DNA from 3 places in the Tistrella bauzanensis genome. Region 3 is predicted to be linked to each of the others. Evidence: riboswitches for the same ligand, from Rfam matches in the RefSeq annotation. Region 3 holds a riboswitch; each other region holds the start of a gene.
What was found. Region 3 has a riboswitch for S-adenosylmethionine ahead of metZ (O-succinylhomoserine sulfhydrylase). Riboswitches for the same ligand answer to the same signal wherever they lie in the genome.

Region 1: another riboswitch for S-adenosylmethionine. It lies ahead of metK (methionine adenosyltransferase); the one in region 3 lies ahead of metZ (O-succinylhomoserine sulfhydrylase).
Region 2: another riboswitch for S-adenosylmethionine. It lies ahead of metA (homoserine O-acetyltransferase MetA); the one in region 3 lies ahead of metZ (O-succinylhomoserine sulfhydrylase).

The regions. Positions count from the first base shown of each region.
Region 1 is NZ_BMDZ01000012.1:49,233-54,641, reverse strand. It holds gene nusA (transcription termination factor NusA) at 1-190, opposite strand, end outside; gene rimP (ribosome maturation factor RimP) at 200-694, opposite strand; gene trmB (tRNA (guanosine(46)-N7)-methyltransferase TrmB) at 1,146-1,925, opposite strand; gene metK (methionine adenosyltransferase) at 2,031-3,200, opposite strand; SAM riboswitch at 3,337-3,412, opposite strand; gene IEW15_RS07440 (helix-turn-helix domain-containing protein) at 3,528-3,932, opposite strand; gene lnt (apolipoprotein N-acyltransferase) at 4,283-5,409, opposite strand, start outside.
Region 2 is NZ_BMDZ01000007.1:110,138-115,546, reverse strand. It holds gene IEW15_RS05255 (membrane-bound PQQ-dependent dehydrogenase, glucose/quinate/shikimate family) at 1-1,246, opposite strand, end outside; SAM-I-IV-variant riboswitch at 1,470-1,584, shown strand; gene metA (homoserine O-acetyltransferase MetA) at 1,628-2,548, shown strand; gene IEW15_RS05245 (LysR family transcriptional regulator) at 2,557-3,486, opposite strand; gene IEW15_RS05240 (ester cyclase) at 3,595-4,071, shown strand; gene IEW15_RS05235 (NADP-dependent oxidoreductase) at 4,068-4,991, shown strand; gene IEW15_RS05230 (Rrf2 family transcriptional regulator) at 5,010-5,409, opposite strand, start outside.
Region 3 is NZ_BMDZ01000058.1:1,711-7,119, forward strand. It holds gene apaG (Co2+/Mg2+ efflux protein ApaG) at 1-190, opposite strand, end outside; gene metZ (O-succinylhomoserine sulfhydrylase) at 364-1,638, opposite strand; SAM riboswitch at 1,696-1,775, opposite strand; gene IEW15_RS19485 (ATP-binding cassette domain-containing protein) at 1,864-2,511, opposite strand; gene IEW15_RS19490 (ABC transporter permease family protein) at 2,508-4,256, opposite strand; gene IEW15_RS19495 (ABC transporter substrate-binding protein) at 4,258-5,409, opposite strand, start outside.

The DNA.
Region 1 (5,409 bases), on a different contig from region 3:
CGCCGGTCTTGCGGTCGATGGTGGCCCGGATATCGTGATCCTGGCCGTATTTGCGCCGACCCGCGGTCTGGATCGCCTGTTCCATGGCTTCGAGCACGCTGTCGCGGTCGATCGACTTCTCGCGGGCAACCGCGTCAGCGACCTGTAGCAGCTCGTGCCGGACCGGGCCGGTGTTGAAGTTGATGTCCATGGGGCGCACTCAGCTCCGGTTATCCTGGACGGCGGCGATCAGCTCATCGGTGAGGATCAGCTTCGCCGACGAAATCTCGTCGAAAGGCAGGGCCGCTTCAGCGCCGTCATCCAGACGGATCGCGACCAGCCCGCCATCACGCACGCCGGCAAGCCGACCGCGGAACCGCTTGCGGCCCTCATGCGGGCGCCGCAGTTCCATCTTGGCCTCAAAGCCGGCGAACCGCTCGAAATCCTTGAACCGGGTCAGCGGCCGGTCGATGCCGGGGGAGCTGACCTCAAGTGCATAGGCCTCGGTGATCGGATCCTCGACGTCGAGCAGCGCCGACACGACATTGCTGATCTCGGCGCAGTCATCGACCGTCATCAACTGACCGTCGGTGCGCTCGGCCATGATCTGCAAGGTGGCGTTGGTGCCCGATCGGAACACGATGCGCACGACCTCGTAACCGAGATCGCCGATGGCCGGCTCGATCAGCTCGGTGATACGACGAACGACGTCCATGCGCTCCTCCAGTGGCGGGGCGAGGCCAGACCGGCGCGGGCGACTGGCCCGACACAGGTGATGGTCCGACGCGGCACAAACAAAAAAAGGCGGGCCCAAGGCCCACCCGGCGGAAGCTGCATGTGACCGCGACCTCCGGCGTGCCCACGCCGGATACCCCTCCGGTCCCTCACCGGGGCGGAAGGCTCGTCGGCTTGGGCGCTGGCGGGATCGCCGGCGGTCCGCAAACGCGGACGACGGTCAATATACGCATATGTAACGGAACCGCAAGGAGTTTGTCCCCGGGGGCGCCCGCGCCCCGCCGTCCATCCGCCGCAACCTCGCCTGCCTGCAATCGGCGCCTCAGCGAACGTGGGGGTGTCACTGCGGCCAGACAAGGCCGCCCAGAGCGATTCCGCGCTGGAAACACGCCGGATCTTCGGAAAAAGCACGCAGCCCCCCAGAAAAATGCTCAGGTCTTCAGAAACCGCATGAACACCGGCACCCGTCCCGCGGCGCGGGCCTTGGCCTCATAGCGGGTCTCGATCTGGCCGTCGGGCCGCCGCTGCCAGTCGCCTGGCCGGCGTGCCGTCCATGTGAAGGCCGGATGGGCGCGAACATGGGCCAGTGTCCAGGCACACAGATCGGTATGATCGGTGGCGGCCGTCAGCTCGCCGCCCGGCTTCAGCACCCGGGCCAGCGCCGCCACCGTCTCGGGCTGGATGAAACGGCGCTTGGCGTGGCGGCGCTTGGGCCAGGGGTCCGAGAACAGCAGATAGACCCGGTCGAGACAGGCATCGGGCAGCACGTCCAGCAGGCGGGCGGCATCATCGCCCAGCACCCGTACATTGCGCAGGCCGCGGACCTCCAGTTCAACCAGAAGCGCCGACATGCCGCCGATATAGGGCTCGCAGCCGATGAAGCCGGTGTCGGGCTCGGCCTCGGCCCTGGCGATCAGATGCTCACCGCCGCCGAAGCCGATTTCCAGCGCCAGCGCCGCCGGCGGATGATCGAACAGCGCATAGGGGTCGATCGGCGACAGCGACCCGCCCTCGCCGCGCGGCGGCAGCGCAATCGCCAGCGCCGGCAGCGTCTGCTCCAGCACCCGGCTGCGATTGGCTTTCAGCGGCCGGCCGATGCGGCGGCCGAAGTGGCGCCGACCAACACTGTCGCCATGGCTGTCGGCGTCATCGGCATCAGAGACGGTCGTGGCGGCGGGCGGGGCGGCGGGCTTATGGCTTGAAACGGTCATCGGCTGTCCGGTGTCCGGGCTGGTCAGAGGGGTGGGCTGTCGACAAAAAAGCGGGCGGCACCCGGATCTCCGGATGCCGCCCCTTGCTGATCGCATGGATCAGGATCAGAGCACAAGCTGCTTGATCGCCTCCACCAGATCGGTCTTCTCCCACGAGAAGCCGCCATCGGCCTCGGGCTCGCGCCCGAAATGGCCATAGGAGGCGGTGCGGGCAAAGATCGGCTTGTTCAGCTGCAGATGCTCGCGGATGCCGCGCGGGGTCAGGTTCATCACCTCGCGCATCGCCGCTTCCAGCCTGGCCTCGTCAACCGTGCCGGTGCCGTGGGTGTCGACATAGACCGACAGCGGATGCGACACGCCGATAGCATAAGAGAGCTGGATGGTGCAGCGATCGGCCAGCCCGGCCGCCACCACGTTCTTCGCCAGATAGCGCGCGGCATAGGCGGCCGACCGGTCGACCTTGGTCGGATCCTTGCCCGAGAAGGCGCCGCCACCATGGGGTGCTGCACCGCCATAGGTGTCGACGATGATCTTGCGCCCGGTCAGGCCGGCATCGCCATCCGGGCCGCCGATCACGAAATTGCCGGTCGGATTGATATAGAGATGGGCGTCGTCGCACATCCAGCCCGCAGGCAGCGAGGCCTCGATGATCGGCCGCACGGCGGCCTTCACCTCGTCCTGGGTGACGCCGGCGATGTGCTGGGTCGACAACACGATCGAGGTGGCGCCCACCGGCTTGCCGCCTTCGTATTGCAGGGTCACCTGGCTCTTGGCGTCGGGGCCAAGCAGCGCCACGTCGCCCGAGCGGCGGGCCGCACGCAGATTGCGCAGGATGGTGTGGGCATAGTGGAGCGGCGCCGGCATCAGCGCGTCGGTTTCCCGGCAGGCATAGCCGAACATGATGCCCTGGTCGCCGGCGCCCTCATCCTTGTTGCCGGCGGCATCGACGCCGACCGCGATATCGGCCGACTGATCGTGCAGAAGCACTTCGATCCTGGCGGTCCGCCAGTGGAAGCCGTCCTGCTCGTAACCGATGTCGCGGATGACGTCGCGCGCCACCTGCTCGATGGTTTCGGGCGAGGTGTCGCCCTTGGAGCGGATCTCACCCGCAATCACCACCCGATTGGTGGTCGCGAGCGTTTCACAGGCGACCCGCGAGAACGGGTCGGCAGACAGAAGATGGTCGAGAACGGCATCCGAAATCCGGTCACAGATCTTGTCTGGATGGCCTTCGGAGACCGACTCGCTGGTGAACAGGTAGTTGCTGCGGGCCATGACGCGTCTTCAACCCCTCAAGAACCGACGACGAACCGTGGCTCCGACCACGGTCCGGGCAACCTCGCGGGCTTTCAGCCCGCCGGTTGCCTACGATGGACTCCGTGCGTCTGGGTTCTCGGCGGGTTGACACGGGAATGCGCCCACCAAGCCCACTTAGCGCACTGTTTAACGTGGCGGCAAGCGGCACAAATCCGACCACGGATGATCTGGCATACCCACGCTCTCACAGGTCACGCTTGCGGGACATGTGATTTTCGCGCATTGGTTTTGCTCAAACCCTCGGATGAAACTTCCACGACGTGCTTCCGGAATCAAGCACGTTTTTCAGGCACCGGTGCCGATCGCGTCGCTCATCGACCGCGCCAGATCAATCACACGGGTGCGGGTGCGTGCATCGGGAATGCGGGCGAAGTCGAAGGCCAGCATCTGGGCGTCCGGGCCTTCCATCACCGCCCAGTCGAAGCCGTCGTCGACGCTGATCAGCCCGCGTCCTCCCGCCACCGCTTCTGCCTGATCATAGAAGAACGATACCGGCACATCCAATGCATGGGCGATCAGGAACAGCCGGCCCGCGCCGATGCGATTGGTGCCGCGTTCATATTTCTGGATCTGCTGGAAGGTCAGTCCCACCCGCTGCCCCAGCTTTTCCTGGCTGAGCCCCAGAAGCTGCCGGCGCAACCGCACGCGTCCACCGACATGAGCGTCAATCGGGTTCAGTCTCGTCACCATCCGCGTCATCCCTCCTCGCACCCCGCAGGCCTCGTTTCCGACCTGTTACCAGCCGGATAGATGACATCACGCCATGGCATGGGTCAACCCCGGCGCGCGCATGGGGCTGCATGAAACGCGTATTCCGGGTTGCATTCCCGGTCACACTCGCCTCCAGTGACAGGTTGAACACGCATCAGTTGCTTATCCCGCAGACTCGACATCGCAAAGTAGTCTACTGACTCTCCGGGGGAAAATCAGATCGCTGATCCAACCGTCCTGCGGGATTTCCTCAGGAAGAAAAGTCAGCAATCAGACACTGCAAGATAACGAGAAGGTCATGCGAAAATATATCAAGATCCTGTGAATGCTCAGGCAGCACCGGTATTGCGGCGTGTGGTCAGAAAACCTGCCACCATCACCAGCAGGGCCGCGATGCCGGCGGCCTCGTCGCCCATCCGGGCATAGATGGTCGGTGCCAGCGCCACCGGCAGCGGGCCATCCAGCACGCCGCGCCGGTCCAGGGGCAACAGCGCCACGATCCGCCCCAGCGGGTCGACGATCGCCGATATGCCGTTATTGGCGGCACGGACCAGCGGCAGGCCTTCCTCGATCGCCCGCATCCGGGCGGCGGCGAAATGCTGGAAGGGACCGGCGGTCAGGCCGAACCAGCCGTCATTGGTGACGTTCAGCAGAAAGCCCGGCCGGGTGGCGGGGTCGGCCCCGGCAGTGACCGCGCCGGGGAAGATCGCCTCATAACAGATCAGCGGGCTTGCCGGCGGCAGGCCGGGCAGCGCCAGTGTGGCGGGGCCGGGGCCGGCCGAAAAATCCATCGTCCCCTCGGTCAGCTTGGGGAACGGGTTCAGGCTGCGCAGCGGCACATATTCGCCGAACGGCACCAGATGCGCCTTGTCATACACACCCTGGATGCGCCCGGCGCCATCGATCGCCAGCACACTGTTATAGATCAATGGCGTCGGCTCGGCCCCGTCGGCCGCACCGGCCGGCGGCCGCACCCACTCCACCCGCGGCGCCCCGGTGATCAGCAGCCCGCCCGACGGCACCGCCGCCGCCAGCGCCATCCGGGGCTCGGCATCCTGTTCCAGATAATAGCCAACCGCGGTTTCCGGCCAGATGACATGGCTGATGCGGTCGAAGCCCGGGCCGCGGGTCAGGTCGATCTGGGCACGCATATGCTGCGCCCGCATGCCGCCACGCCATTTCTCGCGCTGGTCGATTGCCGCCTGCACCAGCCGCAACCGCACATCCGGCACCATCGCCGTCGCGGTCTCCGACAGCCGCGCCATACCCCATCCGGCACTGCCCGCCACCACCAGCAGAACCAGTACCGCCAGCGCCAGGGCCGGCCGCCGCTCACCGGCCGCGCGCGTCACCAGCAAAGCCGGGCTTGTGAACACCAGCACCGCCAGCAGGCCCAGCCCATAAATGCCCACCACCGAGGCCGCCTGCGCCACCGGTGGCACCGCCAGCCAGGCAC
Region 2 (5,409 bases), on a different contig from region 3:
TGGGGGTTCCGCGCGTATACACCTCGTCTGGGCCGAGGGGGTCGGTCGGTGGATTGCGCCCCAGATCCCAGGACCATGCCAGATGCCCATCGACGGCATCGAAGGCGCGGATCACGCCGGATGGTTCACCGACCGTCTGATTGTCATAGACCCAGCCGCTCAACACGATCTTGCCGTTCATCACCATCGGTGGCGAGGTGATGAAATGGAAGCCGGGCGGCACCGGCCCCATGTTCTGGCGCAGATCGACCATGCCTTCGTCGCCGAACGTCTCGCAGGGTTTGCCGGTCGTGGCGTCGAGCGCGAACAGACGCGGAAGGTCCGAGGCGGTGGAGACGATGTGCTGCCGGCAGGGCGTGCCCTCAGGCGCCTCGAAATACGAGACGCCGCGGCAGGCCTGATAGATGTTGTGCGACATGTCCCCGCCCGGCTGGAAGCGCCAGAGCCGTTCGCCCGTGGTCGCGTCGAGCGCGATCACGTCGCGGTGCGGTGTGCACAGATACAGCGAATCATCCACCTTGATCGGGGTCGCCTCGAAGCTGAATTCGCGGCCGCGCTTTTTCTCGCCCGGCTTCGGCATGTCGCCGGTCGAGAACGACCACACCTTTTCAAGGCGGGCGACATTGTCGGGGGTGATCTGGTCGAGCGCCGAAAACCGGTCATTCGCATGGGTGCCGCCATAGGATCGCCAGTCCGCTCTGGCGATGAAGCGGTCGGCGGGCGCCTGTGCCCCGACCGTCCAGCCCGATGTGTCGTCGGTGCGGGCATAGCGCATGTCGGTGATCCGGTAACCCGCCGCGAAGACGAGACCGATCAGAACCATACAGGCAAGCATGCCGCCCCACGACACCGCCCGGACCTGGCTGTGGCCGGCAATCTGCCCATGCCCGGGGGCCTTCAAGAGCCGGCCTGCCACCCACGGCGACAAGATCCAGATGCCCAGCACCAATGGCGCGACAAGTCGCGGCAGAAGCGCCCAGCCGTCGAGGCCTGCCTCATAGATCGCCCAGGCGATTGTGCCGATCAGCACCGCCACATAGACCCATACGCCGGCCGGGTGGCCGGATGACATCACGGTGCCGCTCAGCACAAGCAGCAGTCCGGTGACAAGATAATATGGCGTACCCCCCAGGTAGAGCAGCCAGCCCCCAAGGACCGCAAGCGCAAGGCCGATCAATCCGACGAGGATGCCGGTGATCAGCACGATCCCGCCGGGCCGGCGGGGCGGATGAAGCAGGTCTCGCATGATGAACGCTCCGGTTCGGACTGCGGCATCCGGCCGGGCCGGGTGACACGACCGGCGCCAGTGACCGTCGGCATCGATGACGGCCGGCTTGCGCCCCCAACAGCACGTCGGGCGAATTGTTTCCGATCGATGCCTCCGCTCCGTGGCGATCATCCGGGCATGCAGCGCCATGCAGGCGGTCATACTTGCCCCTTGAGACGGCCGGAAATCTCCCCTACAACTGACGCGACATCAAGAGTTGGGGCGCGCCCAACGCCAACCTGCCGACCGGGCAAGGTGGCACTCCCGCCTGTTTCATGGGGGAGGATGTGGCCGAACCGGCAATCAATCGGATCACGCCACGGCGCCAGCCCCGCACTACGTCGGAGGATGAACGCGTCGATGCCGATCAAGATTCCCGATGACCTGCCGGCCCGGAGCACGCTTGAAGCCGAAGGCGTGATGGTCATGCGTGAGACCGACGCCATACGGCAGGATATCCGGCCGTTGCGGGTCGGGCTGCTCAATCTCATGCCCAACAAGATCCGGACGGAAACCCAGATCGCGCGTCTGATCGGCGCGACGCCGCTGCAGGTCGAATTGTCGCTGATCCGCATCGGCAGCCATGTCGCGCGCAATACATCCGTTGATCATATGAGTTCATTCTATCGAAGCTGGGACGATATCCGGTCGGAGCGCTTCGACGGTTTCATCATCACCGGTGCCCCCATTGAACGGCTGCCCTTTGAAGAGGTCACCTATTGGGGGGAGCTGTGCGACGTGTTCGATTGGACCCAGACGAACGTTCATCGCTGCTTCAATATCTGCTGGGGCGCGCAGGCGGCGGTGCATCATTTCCACGGTGTGCCCAAGCATGACCTGCCGGAAAAGGCCTTTGGCGTTTTCCGGCATCGCAATCTGGCGCCGGCCTCGCCCTATCTGCGCGGCTTTTCCGACGACTTCTCGATTCCCGTATCACGCTGGACCGAGATCCGGCGCGAGGATCTGCCCCGGGATGCCGGCATCACCGTGCTGGCCGACAGTGACGACGCCGGCTTGTGCCTGCTCGACGATCCGCGGCACCGCTCGCTGCACATGTTCAATCATCTTGAATACGACCGGACCTCGCTTGCCGAGGAATACCAGCGCGATGTGGCGACCGGCGATGCCATTCAGGTGCCGAAGAACTACTTTCCCAAGGACGACCCGACCCGGGAGCCGGAGAACCGCTGGCGCAGCCACGCCCATCTGCTGATCGGCAACTGGATCAACGAGATCTACCAGACCACGCCATTCGACATCGAGGCCATCGGCGCCGATTGACGGCACGGTCAATCGCCATGGTCGCGGCCGGCATCGCCAAGGGCGGCGATTCGGCCGCGCAGCCAGTGCTGGCCGGGATGGGTGTCGTTGCGACGGTGCCATGACATGACGAACGGCACGGTCGGCAGATCCAGCGGCGGTGGCAGCATCACCAGTGCATCGGCATGGCCCGAGGCCATGATCACGCCTTCCATCAGGGTCGCGATCAGGTCCGACCGCGCCACCAGCAGCGGCGCCGCGTACATGTGGGGCAGGGTCAGGGCCAGGTGCCGTTTCAGACCCCGTCTCGCCAGAGCCGCGTCCACCTGCCCGAACTGGTCGCCTTCGGGCGAGACCAGCAGATGCGACAGCGTGAGGAAAGCGGTCAGATCCAGCGGTGCCTGTGCGGCCGGGTGATCTTTCCGCAGCACACAGACGAAGCGTTCCCTGAACAGCGGCTGGTGCAGGATCCGACCGCCGCCGGTTGCGGTGGGCGGAACGCCAACGGCGATATCGACCGTGCCGGCATCCAGCATCGCGATTGCATCGTCTCGGGCCGCGATGTCGCGGACATGCAGGGCCATGCCCGGTGCGTCATGCCGCAGCCGGTCCAGCAGTCGTGGCAGCATCAGAAGGCCCGGATGATCCGATATGCCCAGCGAGATCGCGGTTGTCGCGGTCGCGGGATCGAAAGTCCGGTCAGCGCCCAATGCCCGGTCTATCTGGGCCAGCGCCTGAGCCAGCGGTTCGGCCAGATCGATCGCCCGTGGTGTCGGTTGCAGACCGTGCGGCGCCCGGACGAACAGGTCATCCCCGATCAGCGCGCGCAACCGCGCCAGTGCCGCACTCATGGCCGGCTGGCTGCGCCCGATCCGGGTACCGGCGCGGGTGACGCTGCGTTCCGTCATCAGTGCGTCGAAGGCGATGAGCAGGTTGAGGTCGATGCGATGAAGATCCATGCGGTGGATGTTCACATATATTCTCTATCGATTTCAATGATGATGCAGCCGGGCCTATTCCTGTGGGGGTGACGCTGACATCAACTCTCATTCAGGACGACCGGACCCATGGCCATGTCGCTACACCATCAGGAACAGCCCGGCCCGCAGGGGCTGGGCGCCGACGACCGCCGTGTCGTCGAGCTGCTCTATCGCGCCTTCAGTGACGGCAATCCGGATCTTCTGGACCAGGCGGTGGCCATCGACTGGCAGGACATCCCATTGGCACCGCACCAGCAGCCGGGCCGCGCGGGGATGAAACCGCTGATCCTGGCGTTCGCTGCCGCCTTCAGCGATCTGCAGATCACTATACTCGACATGATCGGCCAGCCCGGTCGCGTGGCGGTGCGGGCCGTCATCACCGGCACCCATACCGGCCCTTGGTTCGGGGTGGCGCCGACCGGGCGATCGTTCCAGATCGCGATCCACGAATTTCATGCCATCGCCGATGGCCGGCTGACCCATACCTGGCATCTGGAGGACTGGTTCGGCTGGCTGGGGCAGGTGGGCGCCTGGCCAGTGGTGTCGACGGAGGCCGGGTCATGAAGGCGGCACGATTCCATGCCTATGGTGCCGAGGTTATTGTCGAGAGCGTGGCACAGCCCGCGATCGGCCCCGACGAGGTTCTGGTCGAGGTCAAGGCCGCGGCGTTGAACCCGCTGGACGTGAAGATGCATGCCGGCTGGATGCATGAGGTGTTTCCGGTGGATCTTCCACACACCATCGCCACCGATCTGGCCGGTGTCGTGACACGGGTGGGCGACCAGGTGCAGCGGTTCAGGCCCGGTGATCATGTTGTCGGCCGCAGCGATCCCACCCGTGGTGGCGCCATGGCCGGCTCTGCGGCGATACCCGCCGATCATCTGGTGCCCGTGCCGGCAGGGCTGTCGCTGACCGATGCCGCCGGCATTCCCACCGCCGCCGGCACCGCATGGCAGGCCCTGATCGAGATGGCGGCTCTGCGCGCGGGCCAGACGGTTCTGGTACATGCGGGGGCGGGCGGCGTCGGCGGTTTTGCTATTCAGTTCGCTCGCATGGCCGGCGCGCGGGTGATCGCAACGGCATCGGGAACCGGCATCGACATTGCCCGCCGGCTCGGTGCCGACCAGGTTATCGACTATCGCACCGACGAGTTCGCCGCGGTGGCCTCAGGGGTCGATGTCGTGCTCGACACCATCGGCGGCGAGACCCAGCGGCGGTCATTCGGCGTGCTGCGGTCCGGTGGCCGGTTGCTTGCGATCTCGGAGGCGCCCGATCCGGCGCTGGCCGCCGCATATGGGGTTGAGGCGGATTTCGTCTTCCATCGCTCCAGCGGCCGGCGGCTTCAGGCCATGGTCGACGCCATCGTGACCGCGGGCCTGACGGTTCCAATCGATCGCGTGGTGGCCCTGGATGATCTGGCCGCGGCACTGCGTCATCAGGCATCGGGCAGGGCGCGGGGCAAGATTATCATTGCCATGGGCTGATACCTAGAGCCGGCGCCATCAGCCTTGCTCCATCACCAGCCGTCCGGCCGTCGCACCGGTCAGGGCGCTGAAGCGGCGGTCGAAATCGCGCGCGATATCGGCGATGCTCACCTGGCCCAGGCGGTCGAGCAGGACGGCTTCGGCCGCCTGCATCGCCTGGGCGAGCGTGGCGTTGACCGCCTGTTCCACCAGACAATCGGGCTGGTCGACCGACGGCCCGATGGCGAACACCGGCGGATCGCCCAGCGCGCGATAGACATCGAGCAGGGTGATGTCGTCCAGCCGGCGAGCCAGGGTCCAGCCGCCGCCATGGCCTTTTTCCGACCGCACATAGCCTTGGTCGCGCAGGCCGGCCATGGTCCGGCGCACCACCACTGGGTTGGTGTTCAGCATCCCGGCAATGGTTTCGGATGTCGCG
Region 3 (5,409 bases):
CCAGCGCATCGATGATCCGCCAGTGGCGGCTGCGCAACTGGACCGTGTCCGCGCCGTGATTCTCGATCCGGATGTGATAGGCGAAGACAAACTGCCCGTCTTCCGGCGATGACTGGTCGTCGACATAGAACGGACGCACCGCCACCATGATCGAGCGGGTTGTCGCGCTGTATTCGTGTTCCGCCGCCATCATCCCCACCTGCTCAATCGTCGCATCATGGCGACACCATACCGATGTCCCCACCCCGGCAAACCCGCCCGCATGCCGGCCTCGAAGGGTCTGCGAAGCCAATATTGCGACCAATGCAGCGGATTTCCAGTGCCGAGCGCAAGCCCTAATCGGCAGACGGGCCTCGCCAGCGGTTATGCGGCGTCGAGTGCGGCCCCCAGATCGGCCGCCAGATCCTCCACATCCTCAAGCCCCACCGACACCCTCACCAGCCCTTCGGTGATACCCACGGCGGCCCGCTGGTCGGCGGTCAGGCGCTGATGGGTGGTGGTGGCCGGGTGGGTGGCCAAGGTCTTGCTGTCACCCAGATTGTTCGAGATGTCGGCCACCTCCAGACGCTCAAGAAAGCGGAAAGCGGCGTCCTTGCCGCCGGCGAAATCCAGCGCCAGAACCGTGCCGCCACCCCGCATCTGCCGGCGTGCCAGGGCATGCTGGGGATGCGAGGCGAGGCCCGGATAGATCAGCCGCGTCAACGCCGGATGGTTTTCAAGCCGCCGGGCCAGCGCGGTGGCGGCCCGGGTCTGTTCCCGCACCCGCAGCGGCAGGGTTTCCAGCCCCTTCAGCAGCACCCAGGCGTTGAAGGCGCTCAAGGTCGGGCCGGTATGGCGCAGAAAATTGCGCAGCTCGCCATCGCAGAAGGCTTCGTCCGACAGGATGGCGCCGCCCAGAACCCGGCCCTGGCCGTCGATATGCTTGGTGGCGGAATAGACCACGACATGGGCGCCAAGCTGCAGCGGCTTCTGCAGGATCGGCGTGGCGAACACGTTGTCGACCACCAGCCTGGCGCCACAATCGCGTGCCACCGCCGCCACCGCCTGAAGGTCGATCAGTTCGAGCTGCGGGTTCGACGGGGTTTCCAGAAAGAACACCTTGGTGTTCGGCCGCACCGCCGCCGACCAGGCCGCGATGTCGTCGCCGCGCACGAAGCTGGTCTCGATGCCGAACCGGGGCAGCAATTCGGTCAGGATGTACTGGCACGATCCGAACAGCGCTTCGGCCGCGACCACATGGTCGCCCTGGCGGAGCTGGCAGACCAGGGCGGTCCACACCGCCGACATGCCCGATGCCGTGGCCCGGCAGGCCTCGGCACCTTCCAGCGCCGCCAGCCGGGTCTCGAAGGTGCGCACCGTGGGGTTGCCATAGCGGCTGTAGACGAAGCCGGGCTCCTCGCCCTTGAACCGGGCCTCGGCCCTGGCCGGGCTGTCATAGACATAGCCCGAATTCAGGAACAGCGCTTCCGATGTCTCGCCATGGGGGCTGCGGTCCAGCCCGCCGCGCACCGCCAGCGTCGCCTGCCGGCGGCCGGCGCCGGCCGCCGGCTTGTCGCCGCCACCCCGATCGCTCTCCCACAGCCCGTCATCGGCCGCACATTCGTCCTCGACGCCGTTCCGGCCCCCGTCTTCCCGCATGGTCACATGTCCGCATAAAAAAACCCGGCCTCTGGCCGGGTCGACGCACAATCCGTTCTGCGCCCGCTCCCGACCTTTTAGCAGCGAGATTTACGTGGTCCGCAAGCCGGCCGGCCCAAATCCCCACGGATGCGCCGACACAAGCCACACGTGCCCCGCGACATCAGGGCGCCACGATACGCCCGGGCGCGACCGGGGGTCAAGTCCTGAAGATATCAGCATCTTTCACCCATCCGCGGCCTGTAGATCCAGCACCGGCCCGCCGGCCGCCGCCGCCTCGTCCGGATCATGGGTCACGATCAGCGTCGGCACCGCCTCGGCGCGGATGCGGGCGAACACGGCCGTGCGCAGCCTGTGGGCCAGCGGCCGGTCCAGCCGCGCGAAGGGTTCGTCCATCAGAACCATGCGCGGGCGTGCCACGAGCATCCGCATCAGCGCCACCCGCGCCCGCTGCCCCCCCGACAGGGTCAGCGGGTCGCGACCACCCAGCCCGGCCAGGCCCGCCTCGGCCAGTGCCGCGTCGATCAAGGCCCGGCGCCTGGCCCGCGACAGCCCGGCGGGCAGGCCGAAGCCGATATTGGCGGCAACCGTCAGATGCGGGAACAGCAGATCATCCTGCATCATCAGCCCCACGCGCCGCGCCTCGGGCGGCAGGCCGTCGATGGCAGTACCATCCAGCCACACCCGGCCGGCCATGGTCACACCCGGCCCGGCAATACCGGCGATCACCGCCAGCAGGGTGGATTTACCCACGCCGGACGGCCCGACCACGGCGCCGATCACGCCTGCCGGCACCGTCAGATCCAGCGGGCCGATCAGCGGCCGGTCATGGATGCGCAGCGCCAGCCGGTCCAGCACCAGCCCGGCGGTCATTGCCGCACCGCCCGGGCCGGCGCGCGGATCAGGCTGGCCAGCAGGAAGCCGATGGCGGGCAGGGCGGTCATCAGCAGGGCTGCAGTCGATGCCGCCCGCCGGTCGATGCCGGATGCGGCGGCGACGGCTTCGGTGGCCAGCACCGGCAGCCGGCCACCGCCGATCATCAGCGCCGGCAGATATTGTGCCACACCGACCGCGAAGCCGATCGCGGCGGCAATCGCCATCGGCCGCGCGGTCAGCGGCAGCATCACCGCCACCCAGGCGCCGCCCGGCCCCCGGCCCAGGCTGCGCGCCAGCAGCCGCGGCCGGGGGTCGGTGCGGCGATAACTTTCGCGCAGCGCCAGAAACAGATAGGGGAACACATAGAGCAGATGGCACCACACTACGGCCACAACCGTGCCGTCCAGCCCCAGGCGCAGCGCCAAGGCGCGGATGCCGGCCAGAAATGCCGCCGGCGGCAGCAGCAGCGGCAGATAGACCAGCGCCTCCGCCGCCTGCGACAGCGAGCGGCCGGCCCCGGTTCCGCCGTCTGCACCCAAAGCCTCACGTTCCAGCACCAGCACCGCCAGCGGCAGGGCGATGGCCACCGGCAGCAGCCCCAGCCAGACCGTGCGGGCGATGACGCAGCCGAGCAGCGCCACGGTATCGGCCAGCCGGCCCGGTGCCCAGCGCATGGGCAGCAGATCGGGGAACCGCCAGCTTGCCGCCAGCGCCCAGATCACCAGGGTGGCAAGGCTGGCGGCCGCCAGCAGCAGCGCCAGACCGCCGACCAGCCCCGACAGGCCCGACAGCGCCGGCGCCACGGGCTGGCGTGGCCGTCGCACCAGCGGTGGATCGATGCGGGCCGGATGATCGCCGCGACCGCCCGCCAGCCAGAACCGCGCCAGCCGCTCACCCAGCCACCAGATGCCCACCGCCACCGCTGCCAGCGCCAGTTGCGCCAGGGCGGCGGCATGGCCGGCGGCGGCACGGGCGGGGTCGGCATCGAACAGCAGCGACAGGCTGCGCACGGCGAAGCTCGGCGGCAGGCTCGGCCCCAGCACCACAGCCATATCGACCGTGCCGATGCCATAGACCAGCACCGCCACCACCGGCCAGCGCAGCACCGGCCAGATCTGTGGCGCCACGATCCGCCACCACGCGCTGGCCGGGCGCCAGCCCAGACAGCGCGCGCGGGCCAGCACGGCGCCGGCACCCAGCCGCGCCTGTGCGGCCAGCAGCAGGGCCAGCAGGAACGGGGTTTCCTTGATCACCAGCCCCACGATCAGCGACAGCCCGAACCGGTCGCCGGGGACGGCCAGGTCCGGCGGCAGGGCGTCGCCACCACCACTGACGGCGCGGAAGATCAGCCCGGTGGGGGCGATCAGCAGTGCCAGCCCAACCGCCACCGCCGCATGGGGGGCCGCCACCATCACCAGGGCGGCGCGTTCGGCCATGCGGCCGAAGCCGGGCAGGGCGGCCAGGCCTGCGGCCATGCCGCCGGCCAGCAGCACCGACAGCAGGGTGGCGGCAAGCGCGGTCCACAGGCTGATCAGGGCCGCGTGCAGCATGCCGGGTTCGGTTGCAAGCACCTGCCATGCGGCGCCATCGGCAGCGGCCAGCCCGGTTGCCGCCAGCCCGCCCAGCAGCGGCACGGCCAGCAGCAGGATCACCGCGCCCGGTGCCGCCATCAGCGGCCAGGACGGGCGGATCACCGCCGCCGGGCGGAAGGCGGCCGGCCCGGCCGGGTTCGGGATCTGCATCTCAGCCGCCCAGATAGCGCCGCGCCCATTCGGCTTCCAGCCAGCCGGTCCAGTCAGGATGCGGTTCGGGCAGGGCCGGGCCCAGTTCGTCATCCGACGGCCATGCCGGACCCAGATCGATGGCGGCAAAGCGGGCGCGGCCGTCATCGCTCAACCGGTCCGCCGCCAGCACGGTCATGTCGCCCCACACCGCCGGGTCCAGCTTGGCGGCCTGGGCTGCCGGTGAAATCAGATGGTTGGCGGCCACCATCGCCGCTGCCTTGGCCGGAGCATTGCGCGGGATCGCCACGAAATGGGCATTGGCGATGCCGCCGCCCGACCAGCCGGCGACCCGGGCGGTGTCGGCCATCAGCCCGGCGGCGATCGCCGATGCCGCCTGTCCCGGATGGAAGGCGAAGCCCAGATCCACCGCCCGGTCGATCAGCAGTTGTTCATGCGCCGGGCCGCTTGGCGGATAGGCCTGTCCCTGGCGCCACAGTGATGGCCGCACGCGGTCGAGCCAGTCCCACAACGGGGCGGTGATCGCGGGCGCGCGGGCGGGGTCGACAGGTGCCGCCAGCGCGGCCCGGCCGGCATCGTCCAGCAGCATCACCAGCATCTGCTTCAGGAAGGTGGTGCCGATGAAATCCGGCGGCGCCGGATAAGTGAAGCGGCCGGGATGGGCGCCGATCCAGCCGGCCAGTCCCTTGGGGCCGCGCGGCGGCTGCGGGGTCACCGCCCGGTCATAGACCAGTGCGAATTGCGACAGGCCCCAGGGCACCTCGTAACCGTCGACCGGGATATGGCCGTCGGAGGTCAGCGCCGGGTTGGCGTCAAGGTCGATCGTCCGGGCATTGGGCAGCCGGTCCAGGAACGGGCCATACAGCAGGTCCGCCTGCCGCAGCGCCACGAAATTCTCGCCATTCACCCACAGCAGGTCGATCGAGCCGCCATCCTGAAGCCGGCCTGCCGCCGCCTCGGCGCGGATCCGGCCCACCGCTTCGGCGGTATCGGCCAGCTTCACCTGTTCAAGCGTGATCGCGCAGCACGCGGCCAGTTGCCGGCCGATATCGGCGATGAAGGTGTTGATCTTGGGGTCGCCGCCCCAGGCATTGAAGCGCACGGTCTGGCCGCGCGCCTCGGCGAGCACGGCATCCCAGGCCGCCGTGTCGTC